DNA from 4 places in the Kribbella sp. C-35 genome. Region 3 is predicted to be linked to each of the others. Evidence: riboswitches for the same ligand, from Rfam matches in the RefSeq annotation. Region 3 holds a riboswitch; each other region holds the start of a gene.
The links. Region 3 has a riboswitch for cobalamin ahead of ACLJOO_RS10210 (CbtB domain-containing protein). Riboswitches for the same ligand answer to the same signal wherever they lie in the genome.
Positions count from the first base shown of each region.

Region 1 (2,195 bases), on a different contig from region 3:
GAGCGCGTCGCCCAGCGCGGTTCGCCAGACATTCCGGCCGTCGACCACGCCGGCCACGACCGTCTTCTGGCGAAGTGATCGCAGCCCGGCGATCTGATCGACAAGGCCAGGGGCGGAGACGAGATCGAGGGCCAGACCGTCGACGCCGGTCGAGGTCAGCACGGGAAGCGCCGGACCTGGGTCGCCGAAGTACGTCGCGACCAGCAGGCGTGGCCGGTCGGTCAGGGCGGCGAGCTTCGTGTACGCGCGCTGCAGAGCGTCGAGCTCGGCCGGGGTGCGGTCCTGCACCAGCGCGGGTTCGTCGAGCTGTACCCAGTCGGTGTCCAGTTGGGCGAGCAACTCGGCGTACACGTCGACGAGTTGGTCCAGCAGGGTCAGCGGCTGGACGTCGTCGGACTTGGAGAGCAGCAGGAAGGTGAGCGGACCGATCAGGACCGGGCGGAGATTCACGTCGTACTCACGGGCTTCGGCCAGTTCGGTCAGGATCTTGGCCGGGTTCAGGGTGAAGCGGGTCTCGCGGTCGAGCTCGGGCACCAGGTAGTGATAGTTCGTGTCGAACCACTTGGTCAGCTCGAGCGGGGCGACGCCGTCGCGGCCGCGGGCCATCGCGAAGTACTGGTCGAGGTCGCCGAGGCCACGGAATCGGTCCGGAGCGACGCCGAAGAGCTGGACGTGGTCGAGCATCTGGTCGTAGTACGAGAAGGTGTTGCCGGGGATGGTGCCGAGGCCGCGGGACTTCAGGTCGAGCCAGGTCTCCGCCCGGAGCCGGCGGGCTGTGGTTTCGAGTTGCGTCGCGTCGCCGTCGGCCCAGTACTGCTCCAGCGCGTGCTTGAGTTCGCGGCCGGGGCCGATCCTCGGGTAGCCCAGGATGGTGGTGCCGAGGGTGTTGCCAAGAGTGTTACTGGTGTTCACGTCTCTCTCCTCGCGAGCGTGCCGATGGATCGGCGGATCGCTCGCGGGAAAACGCAGGGACCACGGGTACGCCGTGAGCCCGGGCGGGTCCTCCCACGAGACCACCGATCCCCCGCGCACCCGGGTTGGGCGTGCGGGCCGGCGGCAGGTCTTCGGACTCACGGGCAGACCGGCCAGGACCGGTGGACCTACTGGCCGTCGCTTCCCGGACGTTAGTCCAGTGCTTGTGACGGCGGTCGTTCCCGTTCACCGCTGCGGGGCAGTCCCGGATTCTCACCGGGTTCCCTCTTGCCTCGCCCAGCCACATCCTGCGTGACCACGCGAACCGTCGGCACGATCGAGCGTACGCGCGCCGGATGCGGTTCGGCGTACGGCGAGACCAACGCCACTACCGCAGGCGCCGCGCGACGGCCGGATCCGGGATCTCTCCGCGGACAATGGCCGCCAGCACGTCAACACCGTCGACGAGCCGAGGCCCCGGTCGCGCGAAGTACCCGTTGGCGTCCACGGCCCACACCGGAATGTCCGCCGGCAGGTCGCCCATCAGGAGCTCCGTCAACTCGGTAGCCCCATCAAGCCCGAACCCACACGGCGCGGACACCACCACCTCGGGCTGCGACTGCCGCACGGCTTCCCACGTGATCGCCTTCGACCGCTCCCCAGCCACCCCCAGCACATTCACCCCGCCCGCCACCGTCACCATCTCCGGCAACCAGTGCCCCGGCGCAAACGGCGGATCCGTCCACTCCAACAACGCGACTCGCGCACCACCACTGGCCCGCCTACCCAGCCGGGTCCGGAGGCTCTCCACCAACTGCGTGGCGTCTCGGCCGATTGCCTTTCCGATGGTCTCGATCGACTCGAGTATCTCGGTCAGGTTGTGCGGATCCGTGCTCACCACGTCCGCGCGACACCCCAGATAGTCAAGCGCCTCGTCGACATCCGTCACGTCGATCGCGCACACCGCACACAGGTCCTGGGTGATCACCACATCCGGGTCGAGCTCGCGCAACGCACCCGCGTCCAGGTGATACAGATCCTCCCCGGCCGCGACCATCCGACGTACAGCCGCGTCGATCTCGCCCGGTGTCAGACCCTCGGGCAGCGCGGTCGTCGACACGATCCGCCGGTGCGAGCAGCCGCCGGAAAGTCGCACTCGAAGGTGACCCCGACCACATCCGCACCGCCACCGAGCGCGAAACAGATCTCGGTCGCCGAAGGAAGCAACGACACGATCCGCACCCCGCAGACTCTAGCCCGACTACCCACCGAACTCCCGACGA
Region 1 covers NZ_JAJPWG010000002.1:1,070,092-1,072,286, reverse strand. Annotated here, with positions in the region: gene metE (5-methyltetrahydropteroyltriglutamate--homocysteine S-methyltransferase) at 1-912, opposite strand, end outside; cobalamin riboswitch at 1,038-1,257, opposite strand; gene ACLJOO_RS17605 (cobalamin-binding protein) at 1,301-2,068, opposite strand.
Region 1: it holds a riboswitch for cobalamin, as region 3 does, so the genes downstream of both, metE (5-methyltetrahydropteroyltriglutamate--homocysteine S-methyltransferase) here and ACLJOO_RS10210 (CbtB domain-containing protein) in region 3, are expected to answer to the same signal.

Region 2 (2,195 bases), on a different contig from region 3:
CATCGCGGCGTTGGCATCGGGTGTCGGGCGCCAGACTCCGGGAGCGGGTGTCACGGTGAGTTGGATGTTCGCGCCTCTGCCGTCGTTGAGCCGGGCCTGGATCAGCGTCGCGGCCGCGTGCCGGCCGACCTCGGTTCCGCGGACCTTGGACCGGCCGTCGGGAATGCCGCCGAGCGAGGCGGCGTAGTCGGTCGCGAGCTGCGCGGCCGAGGCCGGGAAGTAGTACCGCAGCACCTCGTACGCCGCCGTCGCGGCCGCTGCCTCCGACGATGCCTTCCCGCGGACCTTGGGTTGCTTCAGGTACGGCTGGTACCGGCCTTCGATCGCCACCACCGCGTCGTACACGGCCAGCGACACGAAGCCGAAGTACAGGCTCCCCACCGGGACCGGGGTGGCGTTCTCCGTGTAGATCGTCCGGCCGGCGATGGTGTTCCACTGGGTGATCACCGCCGGACCCGCCCGGACGCCGCCGGCCTGGCTCGGCACCGCGACGAGGGCAGGACCGACGAGGCCGATGGCCAGTACGACGACCAGAAGTCTCCAGGCCTTCAAGCGCATGATGGTCTCCTTCAGCTCAGGTGGAACCGGATCGGCCTGTGCTGAAGAAGACGTTGCCGTGCGACGCCGGAGGGCGTCCGCAGTACAAACCCTGTCTTTCCGCCCTATACCAAAGCCAGTGCACGGGTCAACGCGACAACGTGGGACGACTTCCACACCTGCTCCGGCGACGCCGGCAGCTCCGTCGGCTACAGTCATGCCGTCATCGACGGCATCAGCAGGAACCCGGTGTGAGTCCGGGGCGGTCCCGCCACTGTGACCCGTGAAGGGGAGTCAGGAACTGCCGCCGTCGTACCTGGAATCGGGGCGTGGATACCTCGGAAAGGAACGCGTGCGCATGCCTGCGAAGCTGCTGTTGCTGTCCACTGCCGACACCGACCTGCTGGCGGCCGCCGCGGCCGACGCCGGGTGGAACGTGGCGAACCCGGCCCGGCTCGATCTCGCCGGGCTCGGACCGCTGCTCGACGACGCGGAGATCGTCGTCGTCCGGCTGCTCGGCGGGCGCCGCGCGTGGGAGGACGGGCTCGACGCGGTCCTCGCCTCGGGGAAGCCCGCGGTGGTCGTGAGCGGCGAGGCCGCCCCGGACGCCGAGCTGATGTCGCTGTCGACCGTGCCCGCCGGTGCGGTCACCGAGGCGCTCGCCTACCTGCGTGAAGGCGGCGCGGACAACCTGCGCAACCTGGCCGGCTTCCTGCGCGACACGCTGCTGCTGACCGGCGACGAGTTCGAGCCGCCGCACGCGCTCCCGGCGTACGGCGTCCGCGGGTCCTTCGTCGACGACGACCGGCCTGTGGTGGGGATCGTGTACTACCGGGCGCACGAGATCTCCGGGAACACCGCCTTCGTCGACGCGCTCGCGGCGGCGGTCACCGAGGCCGGCGCGCAACCACTTCCGGTGTACTGCGGGACTCTTCGCGGGCTCGACCCGGCCGAGAACGTCGGGCTCTTCGATCTACTGCGGAAGTGCGACGTACTGGTCACCACGCTTCTCGCCGCCGGCGGCGCGGTGGCGGCGAACGCGAGCGCGGGCGGTGCGGATGACGCGTGGGACGCGGGCGCGCTGGCGTCGCTCGACATCCCGTTGATCCAGGGCCTCGCGCTGACCTCGACCCGCGAGCAGTGGGTGGAGAGCGACGCGGCCGTCAGCCCGCTGGACGCGGCGACGCAGGTGGCGATCCCGGAGTTCGACGGGCGGCTGATCACGATCCCGTTCTCGTTCAAGTCGTACGACGCCGACGGTCTGGCACGGTACGCGCCGGACGCGGAGCGGTGCGCGCGGCTGGCCGGGATCGCGGTCGCGCACGCCCGGTTGCGGCATGTTCCGCCGGCCGAGAAGCGGATCGCGCTGGTGCTGTCCTCGTACCCGACCAAGCACGCGCGGATCGGGAACGCGGTCGGCCTGGACACACCTGCGTCGGCGGTCGTGCTGCTCGGGCAGCTGAAGGACGCCGGGTACGACCTGGGCGACCTCGATCTGAGCGAGTTGCAGGGCGCGGACGGAGCTGACGGCCTGATTCACCGCTTGATCGCGGCGGGCGGGCACGACGTCGACTGGCTGACGGACGAGCAGTTGGCCAACGCGGTCGCGAAGGTCCCCCTGTCCACGTACGCCACCTGGTTCGGTCGGGTGCCGGAAT
Region 2 covers NZ_JAJPWG010000002.1:247,539-249,733, reverse strand. Annotated here, with positions in the region: gene ACLJOO_RS13900 (vanadium-dependent haloperoxidase) at 1-558, opposite strand, end outside; cobalamin riboswitch at 715-861, shown strand; gene cobN (cobaltochelatase subunit CobN) at 896-2,195, shown strand, end outside.
Region 2: it holds a riboswitch for cobalamin, as region 3 does, so the genes downstream of both, cobN (cobaltochelatase subunit CobN) here and ACLJOO_RS10210 (CbtB domain-containing protein) in region 3, are expected to answer to the same signal.

Region 3 (2,195 bases):
GCGACGCCGGCCCAGACCGCGAGCAGGCCGATCACCAGCGTCAGGAGATAGGTGACCGTACGGCGGGTGATCGTGTCCGGATCACCGACCGCGGGCGGGTTCGGCGGGTACTTGAGGAATGGGACCAGCACGATGCCGACGAAACCCGCCGCGGCGAGCCCGAGCGCGGCGTACGCGTCGTTCTCTGTCCGGAGCTTGCGGCGGAGCAGCGTGAACGCGACGGCGAACAGTCCGCCGAGCGCAACGCCGTACAGGCTGGTGGCGAGGAACAGCCCCGCTTTCTGGCCTTCACGGCTGACCAGCGGCTCTTCTTCCTCCGCCTGGTCAGCCTGGTCGGCATGGTCATGATCATGGGTGTGCGCGGCGCCGGCCTCTTCGATCGCGATCGCCGCGTCGACACGCGGCTCGCCCAGCACGTAGGCGAACGTTCCGGCCAGCAGGCCGGCGAAGAGTCCGACGATCAATCCGCGCACCAGGAGCGATCCGAAGGTGCGCATGTCGTCTAGTGGCTGTTCTTAATGACAGGGCACGCCGAGAAGGTGGCGACCGTCGTGCATCAGCTCGTGCAGGTACATCCCGGACCGGGACACCGCACCCTGGTCGAACCCGACCAGATACGCGAGCAGCAACATCAGGCCGACGCTGAGCAGCGCGGCAGCAAGAAGCTTGGGCGAGAGAGCCGGTACGGCGACCGACTGGGCAGGAGCTGCCATCTGAACTGAACCTCCTGGGGAAGTGCGCGTCCCCTTCGAAAGGCTGCGAGTGCCCGAGCGTCCTGACTTACGAGCCGAAACTCGATCACAGTGGCGCGGCCGCGCCGGCTTCTCACCGGCTTCCCTCATGGCACCGCAGGTTGACCCTCGAACCGTAGGGTCCCACCCACCCCCCGGTCAACGCACCACGGCACACCGGTGACCTATCCCACCCCAGGTGAGACAGCAGACGAGGGGTTATCCGCTGGTCTTGTGCCTTCTCCCCTGGTGTACGAGGGGAGAACCCCCAACGCGAGGGGATATCCAATTCTGTGTAGGCGGTGTGCGGCTCTCCGTCTACTCTGAGGAGATGCCGTCCGCTCATCACTTGTTTGCGTTTGCGATCACTGCGTTCATCATCATCGTCGTGCCGGGGCCGAGTGTGTTGTTCATTGTGGGGCGGGCGCTGGCGGTTGGGCGGCGCGAGGCCGTGTTGACGATGGTGGGGAACACGCTTGGCGCGGCGGTTTTGCTGGGTGGGATCTCGGTTGGGCTTGGGACGTTGATTGCTGCGAGTGCGGTGGCGCTGACCGTGGTGAAGCTCGTTGGGGCGGCGTACCTGATCTATCTCGGGGTGCAGGCGTTTCGGTCGCGGAAGTCGTTGGTCGAGGCGATGCGGGGTACCGCGAAACCGAGCAGTACCCGGCGGACCATCCGGCAGGGGTTCCTGGTGGGGGTGACGAATGCGAAGACGGCGGTGTTCTTTGCTGCTGTGCTGCCGCAGTTCGTCGACAAGGGGGCCAGTGCGCCGGCGTGGGCGCAGATCCTGGTGCTCGGGCTGATCTTCATCCTGATCGCGCTCTGCTCGGACAGCGTCTGGGCGTTCGTGGCCGGTACGGCGCGCGAGTGGTTCGCTCGCTCACCACGCCGGCTCGAGCTGGTCGGCGGCACCGGCGGCCTGATGATCATCGGCCTCGGCGCCAGCATCGCGGTGACAGGCTCTAAGGAGTAGCGGTACGGCGGCCTGCGGGTACTCCGAGGAGTGCGAGCAAGGCCGGGAGGCCGAAGGCGATCAGGTAGGCCAGCACGGCGGAGTGCGGTTCCATGGCTGCGAACAGCGAGCCGCCGATCGCGAGGATTGTTGCGGTTGACAACGAGTCGCTCAGCTGGAGGGCGGAGCTGTTGGCGCCCTGCTCGTCGCGTTCGGAGTACTCCAGGACCAGGACCGACAGCGTCGGGAACACGGTTCCCATGCCCAGGCCGGTGAGGCTCCAGCCGAGGATGCCGACCAGGATCGGGACGTCCGGGTTGAGCGTCAGCGCTGCCGTGACGATGCCGACCAGGATCGCGAGCATGCCGGCCTGCAGGAAGACCGCGTGGGAGAACGGCTGGTTCGGCCGACCGCGGTACCAGGACGCAGCGGACCAGCTCAGCGCGCTGACCGTCAGCACGAGCCCGGCGAGTGCCGGCGACAGACCGCGTTCCCGGGTGAGCATCAACGGC
Region 3 covers NZ_JAJPWG010000001.1:2,017,276-2,019,470, forward strand. Annotated here, with positions in the region: gene ACLJOO_RS10205 (CbtA family protein) at 1-497, opposite strand, end outside; gene ACLJOO_RS10210 (CbtB domain-containing protein) at 516-713, opposite strand; cobalamin riboswitch at 750-881, opposite strand; gene ACLJOO_RS10215 (LysE family translocator) at 1,063-1,704, shown strand; gene ACLJOO_RS10220 (MFS transporter) at 1,694-2,195, opposite strand, start outside.

Region 4 (2,195 bases), on a different contig from region 3:
TGAGCAGCTCGTAGAACTCGATCGCCCGCGCCTCGCGGTCGTCCTCGCGCAGCGCCATCCCCATCGCGACCCGGAGGAAGAACGCCTGCGGCAACTCGTACCGCACCTTGTCGAGGTGCAGCAGGTACCGGTCGTAGAGCGTCTGCAAACTGAGGAAGGTGAAGTTCAGATCGGCCTCGGGCTTGATCGCCGCGGCGAGCCGGTCGAGGTCGAAGCGGCCGAGCTCGGGATCGAGCTGGCCGGCCTCGATACCGGTCTGGATGTAGCGCGGGAAGTAGTCGACGTACGCGGTGCTCATGTCGGCCTGACTGGCCTGCCGGGGCTCGCCGTGGACGCGGCCCAGCGCCTCGCGGCGGATCTGGTCCAGCAGCAGGCGGGACGCGGCGAAGCTGTACTGCGGCTCGGTCTCGACGTACGACCGCGCGGCCATCACCAGCGCGAGCTCGACCTCGTGGTGTGCGATGCCGTCGTAGCAGGCGCCGAGGGTCTCGTTCAGGATCAGTTCGGGGTCGACCGCGTCGAGTCCGGAGGCGCCCTCGGCGACGATCACCCGGAGCCGGTCGACGTCGAGCGGGGACCGGCTGCCGTCGGCCGCGCGGACGGTCAGCGCCGGCTTCTCGGTGACGCCGGTCGGGTCGGCGGCGGTGCGGGCCTTGGTCCGCTCCTCGCGGTACAGCACGTAGGCGCGGGCGACCTGGTGCTCGCCGGCGCGCATCAGCGCCAGCTCGACCTGGTCCTGGATGTCCTCGACCTGCACGCTGCGGCGCGTGTCGCCGCGGCTGGTCAAGGCGGTGACGACCCGGCCGGTCAGGTCGGCGACCAGGTCACGGACCCGGTGGGTGGCGCCCGCGTCGGCGCCCTCGACGGCGAGGAACGCCTTCGTCACGGCGACGGAGATCTTGCCGGCGTCGAACGGCGTACTGCTGCCGTCGCGGCGGATGACGGTCAGTTCTGTTCGAAGGTCCCCCCAAACAGGTGATGCAGCCACAGATGATGAGGAAGCAATGGTCACAGGTGTGCGCTCCAGAAGAGTTCGGTGACCCGGGACCACGCGAGCGGGCGCATGACGGGACCGGCAGCACCGGCCGGGGAACACTGCCGTCCGCCCTGCGACCCACCCGCGAGATCTCGGACCGCGTGCACCGGCGGTGCACGCACCGGTGGCAGGTATCCGGGCTCGCGGACACGCCTCGACAGCACGTCCACACACCGTTGCGGGGCAGCTCCGGATTCGCACCGGATTCCCCTGTTGCCTCGGAATGATCAACATCTTGTGGTGCCAACCGCTCCGAACCACCAGTAGTAGTGATGCTAGGTGGGAAGATCTATATCTTGTGGGAGCGCCACGCCGCGTGTCGCACATCTTGTGGTCCTCACGCTGCGACCGCGTAGAGATCCTGGAGTGTCATGATCTCCGAGCCATGATGGATCAGCTCGCGATTCAGTCGCAGGACCACGTGGCCGAACGGCTCGGCGGCGTCCAGTTCGTTCGCCTGGCTCAGGCCGATCGTCATCGCGGCGTCCTCGTCCAGACCGGCGATCGCGTCCTGCCAGGCCTCGACCCAGTAGGTCAGCCAGGCGACCGCGTCCCGGGCGTTGCCGTGCAGCGTGATGTCGGCCCGCCCCTGCCGGCTCTCGCCGAACGTCCACTCCCAGCGCTCGAAGAACATCTCGGTCAGATGCGCGATCAGCCAGGCGATCGTCCGCGGTCCGCGATGGTCCGGCTCGTCCGGCCACTGCGCGACCCACTCGCCGGACCCGAGCGGCCGGAACCGCCCGGTGTAATGCCGCCGTACGACGGTGAGCGCCTCGCTGCCCGGTCGCCAGAAGTACTGCTCGTCGGTCAGTTGGGCGAGCCGCCCGGACAGCACCATCCAGCTGAAGCCGAGCTGGCCGCGGACCATCGCCATCGCCGACGGCCGGTGCAGGATGTCCCAGTCGAACGCCTCCGGCATCACAACTCCCCTGTACGATCGAACATATGTTCGAATTCTTGCTCGATCGCAACCAGAAAGTCAAACCCCCTAGTGTGTCGGTTCTGGCCTTGCCGGGACCGGTCTGCTAGGCGGCTCGATCCGGGTGTCCGCGGCCGGACTCGCGAAGCGACGCTCCAGCAAGGTGAACGCGTCGATCAGCTCGGGCGCCTCGTAGACGCGGTTCCGGCGCCCGTCGGTGAGCTCGCGCAGGATGCCGGT
Region 4 covers NZ_JAJPWG010000009.1:209,058-211,252, reverse strand. Annotated here, with positions in the region: gene ACLJOO_RS42020 (ribonucleoside-diphosphate reductase subunit alpha) at 1-988, opposite strand, end outside; cobalamin riboswitch at 1,145-1,313, opposite strand; gene ACLJOO_RS42015 (DinB family protein) at 1,374-1,955, opposite strand; gene ACLJOO_RS42010 (Fic family protein) at 2,025-2,195, opposite strand, start outside.
Region 4: it holds a riboswitch for cobalamin, as region 3 does, so the genes downstream of both, ACLJOO_RS42020 (ribonucleoside-diphosphate reductase subunit alpha) here and ACLJOO_RS10210 (CbtB domain-containing protein) in region 3, are expected to answer to the same signal.